3 regions of the Streptomyces sp. NPDC001880 genome follow, and region 1 is predicted to be linked to each of the others. Evidence: riboswitches for the same ligand, from Rfam matches in the RefSeq annotation. Region 1 holds a riboswitch; each other region holds the start of a gene.
The links. Region 1 has a riboswitch for cyclic di-AMP ahead of ACWCQ6_RS23555 (transglycosylase SLT domain-containing protein). Riboswitches for the same ligand answer to the same signal wherever they lie in the genome.
Positions count from the first base shown of each region.

Region 2: linked by a shared signal. The riboswitch ahead of ACWCQ6_RS10325 (NlpC/P60 family protein) and the one ahead of ACWCQ6_RS23555 (transglycosylase SLT domain-containing protein) in region 1 are both predicted to bind cyclic di-AMP.
Region 3: linked by a shared signal. The riboswitch ahead of ACWCQ6_RS19415 (M23 family metallopeptidase) and the one ahead of ACWCQ6_RS23555 (transglycosylase SLT domain-containing protein) in region 1 are both predicted to bind cyclic di-AMP.

Region 1 is NZ_JBSFET010000048.1:8,584-12,789, forward strand. It holds gene ACWCQ6_RS23550 (ATP-binding cassette domain-containing protein) at 1-1,153, opposite strand, end outside; cyclic di-AMP (ydaO/yuaA leader) riboswitch at 1,759-1,947, shown strand; gene ACWCQ6_RS23555 (transglycosylase SLT domain-containing protein) at 1,950-2,447, shown strand; gene ACWCQ6_RS23560 (hypothetical protein) at 2,590-2,907, opposite strand; partial or broken gene ACWCQ6_RS23565 (amino acid permease) at 3,268-3,529, shown strand; gene ACWCQ6_RS23570 (NAD(+)/NADH kinase) at 3,704-4,206, shown strand, end outside.
Region 2 is NZ_JBSFET010000012.1:66,685-70,890, reverse strand. It holds gene pcrA (DNA helicase PcrA) at 1-1,979, opposite strand, end outside; cyclic di-AMP (ydaO/yuaA leader) riboswitch at 2,226-2,391, shown strand; gene ACWCQ6_RS10325 (NlpC/P60 family protein) at 2,390-3,547, shown strand; gene ACWCQ6_RS10320 (hypothetical protein) at 3,603-3,956, opposite strand.
Region 3 is NZ_JBSFET010000032.1:56,481-60,686, reverse strand. It holds gene ACWCQ6_RS19420 (alpha-galactosidase) at 1-1,717, shown strand, start outside; cyclic di-AMP (ydaO/yuaA leader) riboswitch at 2,015-2,171, shown strand; gene ACWCQ6_RS19415 (M23 family metallopeptidase) at 2,175-3,122, shown strand; gene ACWCQ6_RS19410 (SGNH/GDSL hydrolase family protein) at 3,344-4,189, shown strand.

The sequences.
Region 1 (4,206 bases):
GCGTCGTCTTCCCTGCGCCGTTGCGACCGACGAGCGCGATCCGCTCGGGCCCCCGTACCTGGAGGCTGCCCTCGCGCAGCTTCCCGAACCGGGGGCGCAGCTCGTGCAGGGTCAGCACGGTGCGTCCGGCGGGCACCGCTGTGCGGGGAAGGCTCACGCGGATCTCGGCATCGTCGCGAATGGCCTCCGCGGCCTCCTCGCGGCGCTGGCGCGCCTCGCTGAGCCGCTCCTCGTGGACGCCGCGAAGCTTGCCCGCCGACTCCTGCGCGGCCCGCTTGCGGCGGCCGGCCAGGATCTTCGGGAGGCCCCCTTCGGCCTCGATCTTCCTCCCGTTCCGCTGGCGTCGGGCCAGCTTCATCCGGGTCTCCTCCAGTTCGCGTTTCTGGCGCCGCAGATCGGCCTCCGCGGCCCGCAACGTCCGCCCGGCGGCCTCCTGTTCGGCGGCCACGGCTTCCTGGTACGCGGACCAGCCACCGCCGTACCAGTTCACCGATCCGGCGCGCAGTTCGGCGATGCGGTCCACGCGCTCCAGCAGTTCGCGGTCGTGGCTGACCACGACCAGTACGCCCGAGCGCCAGGAGTCGACGGCCTCGTAGAGCCTCCGGCGGGCGAACACATCGAGGTTGTTGGTGGGCTCGTCCAGGAGCAGCACGTCGGGACGGTCCAGCAGCAGCGCGGCCAGGCGCAGCAGGACGGTCTCGCCGCCGGACAACTGTCCCACTGTGCGGTCCAGTTCGATGTCCCCGAGTCCGAGTTGGCCCAGGGTCGCCAGGGCCCGTTCCTCGACGTCCCAGTCGTCGCCGATCGTCTCGAAGTGCTTTTCGTCGACATCCCCGGCCTCGATGGCGCGCAGCGCCTCGCGCCGCTCGGCGATGCCCAGGGCCCGGTCCACCCGCAGTGTTGTGTCGAGGGTGATGTCCTGCGGAAGATGGGCGAGGCTGCCGCCGACGGTCACCGAACCCTGGGCGGGCAGGAGTTCACCGGCGAGCAGCCGCAGCAGTGTGGACTTGCCCGCGCCGTTGGTGCCGACGAGGCCGACGCGGCCCCGGCCGATGGCGAACGAGAGCGCGTCGAAGACGGTCGTGCCGTCCGGCAGGCGGAAGGACAGGGCCGAGCAGGTGAGGGAAGCGCCGGGGGTGGTGGGTGTCGCCATGGTGTTCCTCGCATTCGCAAGCGTGGTGAGTGGGGGCTTCGTATGCGAGCACCACGCGGCGACCGGGCAGCAGAGGAAGGTGCGGCGGTCCTGAGATCGAGGGACGGCTCATGCACCGAGGTCGCATCCACGCGGGGTCACGGGCAGTGCGGAGCACTGCTACGGCGTGACGGGCGTACGGGCGGAGCCGTACGGCGTGATGTTCGCGAACCTCAGATGCGCAACGTCCACCTCTATCGGAGACAACAGGACGTCCACACCGTAACGGCGCGGAGGAAGGGATGGCAATGCCTCCAGGCGCCGGGCAAGGACGGTGTCGTGAATCACTCGCGCCGACACGCGTGCCCCATTAGGGGCGATTTGAGCGAATTGTTAATTTTTTGGCGCGAGGCGAAACGCACCTTTTGTGAATTCGTGGCGCGAGTCACGTTCGAGCCCCTCGGTGTCGTGTCACGCGATTCGGATCCCTTTCCGCGCAAGGGGGGACAGCTGCTCGATGTGAGGTGGATTACCGCAATTCCGGTGACTCGATCTTGTAAGTGAATTGCATGTGGAAATTGGGGGCTTGTCCCTTTCGGTTCCTCTCGCCTACGGTCACCGTCAATCCGGACGGAACGCCGAATCCTGCCGCCGCCCGGCAATCCGACCCACTCGTGTACGGCAGGAGCGGGGGACCCAGGTAAGCCGCCATTCCGGTATCCGGAACGGCTCGGGGTGAAGCCGCGTTCGTGCGCGGCCGGGCATCTCCAGCCCGAACCCGACAGCTCACCTCGCAGGCGACGGAGAGGAATCCACCATGTCCGCAACGGGTACGTACCGTCGTCGCAACTCCACCTCGCTGAGCCGGGGCTTCATAGCCGTGGGAACGGGTGCAGCCGCCCTCCTGATGCCGTTGCTCGGCGCCACCACCGCCTCGGCGGCGCCGACGCAGTCCGTCTCTGCCGCGGCGCCTGCCGCGAAGGCCGCGACATACACCAACGATCTGGACGGCTGGATCAAGGAGTCGCTGGCCGTCATGGCCAAGCACGGCATCCCCGGCAGCTACGACGGCATCCACCGCAACGTGATGCGCGAGTCCTCCGGCAACCCCCGGGCCATCAACAACTGGGACTCGAACGCCGCCGCCGGAACGCCGTCCAAGGGTCTCCTCCAGGTCATCGATCCGACCTTCCGCGCCTACCACGTGCCCGGTACGGCGATGGACGCCTACGACCCCGTTGCCAACATCACCGCGGCGTGCAACTACGCGGCCCACAAGTACGGCTCCATCGACAACGTCTTCGGGGCGTACTGAGGTACGGAACCCAGCCTCGGGGACGACCAGTTCGTTGCCGTCGCGGTGCAGGACGGCAACGAACCGGGTCGCCGCGGCGCTGCGCAGTGCCTGACCGTCGCGGCGCAGGCGTCTCGTGTACCCGGCCGTCCGTGCCGGACCTTCACTCCGGGGTGTGCTCCGTCGGCTTCGCCCGTCCTGAGCGCGGCATTACGGGAACGGTCGCCGCCTTCCCGGCCCGGACTGCCTGCACCACCATGTCGTGCAGGCGACGACTTTCCTCCTCCGAACAGCACACAACGGGACTGCCCGACATGGTGAACCAGTCGATCGCGCCGCTGTACTGCACAGTCACCTGGGCCGTGTCATCCGCCCAGGTCGTGTGAACCGTCAGATCCCCGGACAGGACACCGACCTCCTCCGTCAGCACACCACCGTGCCCGGAGAACACACCGCAAGTCGTCCATGACGCCCAAGCCATGACTCCAGGCTGGCATCAACACCGTGGATGCGCGACCCGCAGGCCCCGCGCCCCGGCCGCGCCGCCCGGTGCGCCCCGCCGGTGCGGGAGGCCGCCCCGTCTTCCGGATGCTGGATACGGGCGAGACTTTCCACCGTCCCGGGCTGCGGTTCCCGCAGCACCCCCCGATCCCGGGCCATGACGCGTTGTTAACGCCAAACCGTCGGATTCGGCCATCTGGACAACGAATTCCGGAGGTAAATGCCTCTTGACCTGCGGAACGCGTCGGGATTGCATATCGCGCTGGGAGCGCCGAAACCACTCACCACGTGATCGGAAATCGCACGATGACCGACACGCTCAGCGCTCGCCCCAGCGACCGGCCCCACTCCACAGAAGCTCAAGCGTTCCATCGGCGTCTTGGGCGGCACACTGCTCACGCTCTCGTGCGTGACGCCCGCCTCGCCCCTCTTCGTGGTCGTACCGGACCTGTTCTCCAGCCTCGGCACGTTACACCTCCATCGCCATCGGCTCGCTGCTCTGCATCGTGGTCGCCTTCTGCTACTCGGAGCTGGGGACGCTCATCCCCAGCTCCGGCGGAAAGTACGGCATGGTGTCGACCACGGCGGGGCGGCTCGCCGGGAGACCCGCCGGCTGGTCCGCATTCCGGAGGACGCGTGGCCCTGACCCTCCCCGGACGTGTTCCGCACTCGGTGTCCGGCCCGTCGGTGAAGCGCATCCGTCGACGGGCGAAGACACTCTCGATGCCCTCACAGTGGAGTGAGGACGTCGTCGGAACACGGGGAGTCGTGGCGGAATGAGTGTCCAGCGGGTCGGAGTCGTCGTGCACACGGGCCGTCCCGAAGCCGTCGTCGCGTCGGGAGTCGTGCGCGACTGGTGCGCCCGCGAAGGAATCCCTTGCACGGACATCGACGTGTGGCGCGACGACGAACGCAGACGCGGCGGACGCGAGGAGGCCGATGTCGCGGGCAACCCCGACCTCATCGTGACGCTCGGCGGCGACGGGACGTTCCTGCGCGGCGCCAGGATCGCCGCCAAGAACGACGGCGCCGTCCTCGGGATCGACCTGGGCCGCGTCGGTTTCCTCACCGAGGTGCCCGCCGAGGACGTGGTCCGGGCGCTCGACGCCGTCCACCGTGGCCGGGCGGAGGTCGAGGAGCGCATGACCCTGACCATGAGAGCCTCCCGCGTACTCGAAGTGCCACCGGACATCGACGCCCTGATGGGCTACGGACAGCGCCCCATGCTGCCGCCTCCCCAGATCGCCCTCGACGAGGAGGCCGCGGCGGAGGGCTGGGG
Region 2 (4,206 bases), on a different contig from region 1:
AAGACGCCGTCCTCCATGCCGGTCAGGAAGACGACCGGGAATTCGAGGCCCTTCGCGGTGTGCAGCGTCATCAGCGTGATGACGCCGGAGCCGTCCTCGTCCTCGTCGGGAATCTGGTCGGAGTCGGCGACGAGCGCGACCTTCTCCAGGAACTCGGCGAGTGTGCCCGTGCCCGCGGCCGTGCCCGTCTCGTCGGCCGCTCCGCGCTCCTGCTCGAATTCGAGGGCCACGGCTGCCAGTTCCTGGAGGTTCTCGATCCGGGTCTCGTCCTGCGGGTCGGTGGAGGCCTGCAGTTCGGCGAGGTAGCCGGTGCGCTCCAGGACGGCCTCCAGGACCACCGCCGGGCCCGCGCCCGACTCGACGATCGTGCGCAGCTCCTCCATCAGCGTGTTGAACCGCTTGACGGCGTTGGCCGACCGGGCCGCCATGCCGTACGCCTCGTCGACCCGGCGCAGCGCCTGCGGAAAGGTGATCTTCTCGCGCAGGGACAGCGCGTCGATCATCGCCTCGGCGCGCTCGCCGATGCCGCGCTTGGGCACGTTGAGGATGCGGCGCAGCGGGACGGTGTCCTCCGGATTGGCGAGGACGCGCAGGTAGGCCAGGATGTCCCGGACCTCCTTGCGCTCGTAGAAACGCACGCCGCCGACGACCTTGTAGGGCAGGCCGACGCGGATGAAGATCTCTTCGAAGACACGGGACTGCGCGTTCGTGCGGTAGAAGATCGCGACGTCGCCGGCCCTGGCGTCGCCCGCGTCGGTCAGCCGGTCGATCTCGTCGGCGACGAACTGCGCCTCGTCGTGCTCGGTGTCGGCGACGTAGCCGGTGATCCGGGCGCCCGTGCCGGCGTTCGTCCAGAGGTTCTTGGGACGGCGGCTCTCGTTGCGCTCGATGACCGCGTTGGCGGCGGACAGGATCGTCTGCGTGGAGCGGTAGTTCTGCTCCAGGAGGATCGTCGTCGCGTTCGGGTAGTCCTCCTCGAACTGGAGGATGTTGCGGATGGTCGCGCCGCGGAAGGCGTAGATCGACTGGTCCGCGTCACCCACGACGCACAGCTCGGCCGGGGCGTCGCCCTCGCCCGCCGGGCCGACCAGCTCGCGTACGAGGGTGTACTGGGCGTGGTTGGTGTCCTGGTACTCGTCAACCAGGACGTGGCGGAAGCGGCGGCGGTAGTGCTCGGCGACGTCCGGGAACGCCTGGAGCAGGTGGACCGTCGTCATGATGATGTCGTCGAAGTCCAGCGCGTTGGCCTCGCGCAGCCGGGACTGGTACATCGCGTAGGCCTGGGCGAGGGTCTTCTCGAAGCCGTCCGCCGCCTGGCCGGCGAAGGTCTCCTCGTCGATCAGTTCGTTCTTGAGGTTGGAGACCTTGGCCGTGAACGACTTCGGCGGGAAGCGCTTCGGGTCGAGGTCGAGATCGCGGCAGACCAGGGCCATCAGCCGCTTGGAGTCGGCGGCGTCGTAGATGGAGAACGACGAGGTGAAGCCGAGCTTCTTCGACTCGCGGCGCAGGATGCGTACGCACGCGCTGTGGAAGGTCATGACCCACATGGCGTTGGCGCGCGGTCCGACGAGCTGCTCGACGCGCTCCTTCATCTCGCCCGCGGCCTTGTTGGTGAAGGTGATCGCCAGGATCTGGCCGGGGTGCACCCCGCGCTCCGCGAGGAGGTGGGCGATCCGGTGGGTCAGCACCCGGGTCTTGCCCGAGCCGGCTCCGGCGACGATGAGCAGCGGGGAGCCCGCGTGGACCACGGCGGCGCGCTGCTCGGTGTTCAGCCCGTCGAGGAGCGCCGCGGAGTCGATGACGGGGCGGTGCGCGCCGTCGCGGTAGTAGGCGTCCCGGGGCGGCGGGGGCCCGTCGAACACGCCCGCGAAAAGGTCCTCCGGCACCTCTTCGGGCGCGGAGTCCTCGGGGGGCGGCGGGGGCTCTTCCTCCGATTGCTGGAGGCCGGCCAGGAAGCTGTCGTCAAAGAGGCTGCTCATCGCTTGTCGAGTCTAGGCCGCCCCGGCGACACCCGGAGGCCGCACGGCGAACCGCGCACCGCGACGGACACGCGACGGAGGGGCGCCACTACGATCCGTAAGGGATTCCGGGCCCTCACCACCCACCCCGACAAGGTCACGAAAACGTATCGGGCATATCGAACATCAACCTTCACAGCAGCACCGCGGGTTGGCTAGCGTGCTCGACCGGGCGGCCCGTACCCCCTTGAGGCGAACCACGCCGAGCGGGCGCCCCCGCCGAATCCGGGCTGCCCCCACGGGAGTTCGGAACCGGGGACCCACACGCAGCACCGGGGTGAATCGGTCCTTATCCCCCACTCGGACCGTAGGGCAGCCTTCCGTTCCGCCCGAGCCCGACAGCTAACCCGGTAGGCGGTCCACGGAAGGAGATGCCGGTCTTGGCATCGCATCGCAAGCCGCGCACCCGGGTGCGCACCACCGCGCCGGCCGTCGGGCTCACCACCGCGGCACTGGCGTCCGTGACCCTGCTCTCCACGCAGAGCGCCATGGCCGCCCCCGACCCGAAGCCCGGCGTCGAGGACGTACAGAAGCAGGTCGACGAGCTCTACCGGCAGGCGGGCACCGCGACCCAGCAGTACAACCAGGCGAAGGAGGCCTCCGCCGCCCAGCGCGCCAAGGTCGACGCCCTGCTGGACGATGTCGCCGAACGCGCCGACAAGCTCAACGAGGCGCGCAGGACGCTCGGCGCCTACGCGGCCGCGCAGTACCGCAGCGGCTCCATCACGCCGAGCGCCACGTTCTTCCTGGCCGACGACCCGCAGTCGTACTTCGACCAGAGCCAGTTGATGGACCGGATGACCAGCCGGCAGCAGCAGGCGATCACGGACTTCCGTACGGAGCAGGCCAAGGCGTCGAAGAAGCGCGCCGAAGCGGTGCGGAGCCTGGAGACGCTGACGACGACGCAGAACACGCTGCGCACCAGCAAGCAGAACGTCCAGAAGAAGCTGGGCGAGGCGCGCACGCTGCTGTCGAAGCTGACCGCCGAGGAGAAGGCGCGGCTCGCGGCGATCGAGCGGGAGAAGGAGGCCGAGGCCAGGCGCAAGGCCGAGGAGCTGGCGAAGCAGCAGGCCGCCGCCAAGGCCGAGGCGGACCGCAAGGCCGAGGAGGCCGCGAAGGAGTCGGGAGGCGGCAGCGGTACGGGGACGGGCACCGGGTCCGGCTCGGACAGCAGTGCCACCACCAAGGCGGAGAAGGTCCTCGCCTTCGCCAGGGCCCAGATCGGCAAGCCGTACGTCTGGGGCGCGACGGGCCCCGCTTCGTACGACTGCTCCGGGCTCACCCAGGCCGCGTGGAAGGCGGCGGGCGTGGACATACCGCGGACCACATGGGACCAGGTCGAGATCGGCACCCGGGTCGCCACGGCGGACCTGCGGCCGGGGGACCTGGTCTTCTTCTACGACGACATCAGCCACGTCGGCATCTACAAGGGTGACGGGATGATGATCCACGCCCCGAAGCCCGGGGCGAACGTGCGCGAGGAGTCGATCTACTACATGCCGATCTACGGCAGCGTGCGGCCGGCGTAGCGGGCCTCCACGCGCAGCGCTGCCCCGGTGCCGGGGCAGCGCTGCGCGGGCGGGATCAGGTCCAGAGCGTGGCGATGAAGATGTTGAGCATCGTCAGTCCGCCCACCGCCGCGAAGGCGCCCTTGTCGACCTTCTCCTCGTCCCGCTTGATGTAGACGAGGGCGAGGATGACGACCAGGATCAGCAGCTTGACGCCGATCTTGATGTTGTTCACGTGGTTGCCGTCGGCCTCGTTCAGCCCGACCAGTGCGACACCGGTGACCAGCATGGTCAGCGCGCCGTGCAGCATCGCCGGGACGAACCGGGCCGTGCCCGCGCCCATCGCCTTCATCTGGGTCAGGAATCCGCCCAGCAGGGCGGCGATGCCGATGATGTGCAGGGCGACGAAGACATGAATGAGTACGTCCATGAGGCCGCAGCCTAGCCCCGGCCATATCACCACTCGGCAGGCAGGTACACCTTACTGTTCACTTCACTCACACCTGTACCAATTGCCTGACTCTGGCGCAATTTTTCCGATCACTCGACGGCAATGCCACGCCAAATTCAGACAATAAGCGTCATTACGACTCCTGCCCGTGCCCCGGGTTTAGCGTCCCTGACCAGGGTGACCGGCTTCACCGCTGCTCCGTACGCGGGCGGCGCACCGGTCGCCCCGC
Region 3 (4,206 bases), on a different contig from region 1:
CTCCGATGTCGTGGAGCGCTGGGCCACCGTCGCCCATGCCGGACCGGACGGCCCGCCGCTGGAACTGCTGCGCGCCGACGCGGCCACCTGGTCGCTCCCGGCCCGCGACGGCTGGCGGCTCAGCCGGCTGCACGGGCGCTGGGCGGCGGAGTCGCGGCTGGCGCGGGCGGAGCTGATCCACGGCGAGAGTGTCGTCTCCAGTCGGCGCGGACATACCGGCCACCAGTACCTGCCCTGGGTCGCCCTGGATGCCGACGGCACGGCGACCGAGGAGAGCGGCGAGGTGTACGGCTGTGCGCTCGGCTGGTCCGGCTCGTGGCGGATCTCCGTGCAGCGGCTGCCCGACGGGCTCGTACAGATCACCGGCGGCGCCGGCTACGACGACTCCGGACTGCTGCGGCTCGCGCCGGGGGAGTCGTACACCACACCCGTGTTCGCCGGGCTGTGGAGCGGCCAGGGGTTCGGCGGGGCGAGCCGCGCCTGGCACGCCTGGCAGCTGGCCCATGTGATCCCGGACGCGGAGAAGGCGCGGCCGGTGCTCTACAACTCCTGGGAGGCGACGGGCTTCGACATCTCGCTGGACCAGCAGCGCGTCCTCGCCGAGCGCGCCGCCGCGATGGGTGTCGAGCTGTTCGTGGTGGATGACGCGTGGTTCGGGCAGCGGACCAGCGACCGGGCCGGGCTCGGCGACTGGACGCCGAATCCGGACCGCTTCCCCGGCGGGCTGAAGCCGCTCGCCGACGAAGTGCACGGGCTCGGCATGCAGTTCGGAATCTGGGTCGAGCCGGAAATGGTCAATGCCGACAGCGATCTCTACCGCGCGCACCCCGACTGGGTGCAGCACTTTCCCGAGCGGGCGCGGACGGAGTACCGCAACCAGCTGGTGCTCAATCTGGCCCGTCCCGATGTCCGGGAATATCTCTGGGAGCAGCTGGACACGCTGCTCTCCAATACGCCCGTCGACTATGTGAAGTGGGATTTCAACCGCTGCTTCACCGATGCGGGCTGGCCGGGCGAGGAGTACCCGCAGAAGCTCTGGATCGAGCATGTGGATGCCCTGTACGCGCTGATCGACCGGCTCAGGGCCGCACATCCCGCAGTCGCGTTCGAGTCCTGCTCGGGCGGTGGCGGCCGGATCGACCTGGGGATCCTGTCCCGTACGGACCAGGTGTGGACCTCCGACAACACCGACCCGCTCGACCGTCTCGCCATCCAGGAGGGTTTCGGGCACATCCATCCGGCCCGGGTGATGGCCGCCTGGGTCACCGACAGCCCGAACGAGCAGCTCAACGGCAGGGTCAGCTCGCTGCGCTTCCGTTTCGTGAGCGCCATGGCCGGTGTGCTCGGGGTCGGCGGGGACCTCACCGAATGGAGCGAGGAGGAGCTGGCCGAGGCGCGGACCTGGGTGGAGCTCTACAAGGAGATCCGGCCGGTCGTGCAGCACGGCGCGCTGTACCGGCTGCGTGAGCCGCGCGGCGGGCTCAGCGCGGTGCAGTACGTCCACGGTGAGGAGGCCGTGGTCCTGATGTGGCTGGAGAAGCAGCGGTACGGGGAGCGGCCCCCGGCCCTGCGGCTGCGCGGGCTCGACCCCGCGGCGACCTACGCCTGCCTGGACACGGGGGCGGTGCACCACGGTTCGGTACTCCTGCACCAGGGGCTGGACACCGGACTTCGGGGAGACCTCGACGCGCGGGTGCTGCGCCTGCGGAGAGGGTGACAAAACGGGCATATCCGTAATGCGGTCTTTTGCCTTAACTTCGTCCGGTTGTACGGGAGATGGTCGCTGCCTCGTGAGCGGGATCATATCCGTGACGGTGTGTGGCGACAGGGGAGTCGGGTATTCCGTGTGCCGTGCGGAAAGTCAAGATCCGTAATCCACGGAGTGTGACCGGAATTCCACGCCGATTTCCTCGGCGTGGAATCCGGAATGGAACCCGAGGCTTGTTCTCGCCGTCCGGACTCGCTTACGGTCACCGTCAATCCGGGCGGACCGCCTAATCCTGCCGCCGCCTGGAATTCGTATCCACTCATCGCGTGGCAGGAGCGGGGGAACCAGGTAAGCCGCCGACCGGAGATATCCGGCCGGCTCGGGGTGAAGTCGCGCTCAGCGCGGCCGGGCATCTCCAGCCCGAACCCGACAGCTCACCTCGCAGGCGCCGGAGAGGAAGAACGTCATGCCCATTTCGGGTAAGCACCGCCGTCCGAAGATCGGTCCCGTTGCCCGTGGCGTCGCCGCCGTCAGCGCCGGCGGCGCCATCGTCGCACTGCCACTGCTCGGCGCCACCGGTGCCTACGCCGTGGAGCAGGCCGCCCCGGCCGCCGCCCCGCAGTCGGCCGCCGTCACCACGCACGCCCAGCCGGTCGCCCAGAAGCAGGACGCCACCACGACGTACTCCGTGGTCTCCGGCGACTACCTGTCGAAGATCGCCGCCGAGCACAACGTCAAGGGCGGCTGGCAGAAGCTGTACCAGGACAACCGCCAGGTCGTCGGCGAGGACCCGAGCCTGATCTTCCCGGGCATGAAGCTGACCCTCGGCGCCAAGTCGGCCGGCAACGCCGCGCCCACCGGCGCCGGCGCCGGCGCCGGCGCCGCCCTCCCGTCGAAGGCGCCTTCCGCCGCCGCGTCGGCCGCTGAGAAGTCCGCCCCGTCCAAGTCCGTGACCGCCGCCCCGGAGACCAAGGCCCCGGCCTCCGCCCCGGCCGCCAAGAGCAGCAGCTCCGGCTACGCCCACCCGGTCCCCGGCAACCACACCACCAACTACCGGGCCTCCGGCTCCAACTGGTCCAGTGGCAGCCACACCGGCATCGACTTCCCCGTCGCCACCGGCACCAGCGTGAAGGCCATCACCTCCGGCACCGTCGTCTCCGCGGGCTGGGGCGGCGCGTACGGCAACCAGGTCGTCATCAAGCACGCCGACGGCCACTACTCGCAGTACGGCCACCTGTCCTCCCTCTCCGTCTCGGTGGGCCAGAGCGTGGGCATCGGTCAGCAGGTCGGCCTCTCCGGAGCCACCGGCAACGCCACCGGCCCGCACCTGCACTTCGAGGTCCGCACCGGCCCGGCGTACGGCTCGGACATCGACCCGATCGCCTTCCTGGCCTCGCACGGCATCTACGTCTGAGCCGAACGGCCGGGCGGCTGAGCAACACAGAAGGGGCGGTGCGCGGCGGCGCACCGCCCCTTCGGCTGACACCGACCGGCAATCGGAAGGCGACGCCGCCCCCATTGCCGGTCGGCCTTATTCCTCCTTTGCCAAAACCTGACCGGGTGGTCTATCTCACCACCCGTCAACCCCTTATTACGGTCGCGTAGGTCACATTCGGCGGTGCAGGATGAGCGTTTGTGGCAGACGATTCGAGAAAAAATCAACGTGGCGTCATCAACCGACAGGGCGTCATCGAGTCGTACGCGGCGATTGGCGACAGCTTCACCGAAGGAGTCGGCGACCCCGGCCCGGACGGGACCTTCGTCGGCTGGGCGGACCGTTTCGCGGTACTTCTCGCGGACCAGCTCCCGGACCCCGAAGCGGCGACGGGCAGCGAGGGCTCCGAGCACGGCAATTTCAGGTACGCCAATCTCGCCGTACGAGGACGCCTCCTCGACCAGATCGTCGAGGAGCAGGTGCCGCGCGCCAAGGAACTCGCCCCCGACCTGGTGAGCTTCTGCGCGGGCGGCAACGACATCATCCGGCCGGGCACCGACCCCGACGACGTGGCCGAGCGCTTCGAGCGCGCCGTCGCCGAGCTGACCGGGGCGGTCGGCACAGTCATGGTCACCACCGGCTTCGACACCCGCGGTGTTCCCGTGCTGCGCCATCTGCGCGGCAAGATCGCCACGTACACCGCCCATGTGCGGGCCATCGCCGACCGCTACGACTGCCCGGTCCTCGACCTGTGGTCGCTGCGCTCCGTCCAGGACCGGCGCGCCTGGGACGACGACCGGCTCCATCTGTCGCCCGAGGGACACACCAGGGTCGCGCTGCGCGCCGCCCAGGTCCTCGGCATCGACGTGCCGGCCGACCCCGACCAGGAATGGCCCCCGCAGGCGCAGCGCGGCACCCTCGAAGTGCGGCGCGACGACATCCACTGGGCGCGCGAGTACCTGGTCCCGTGGATCGGCCGGCGGCTGCGCGGCGAATCCTCCGGCGACCACGTCGAGGCGAAGCGGCCGGACCTCCTGCCGCTCTAGGGTCTCTCGTCCGGATC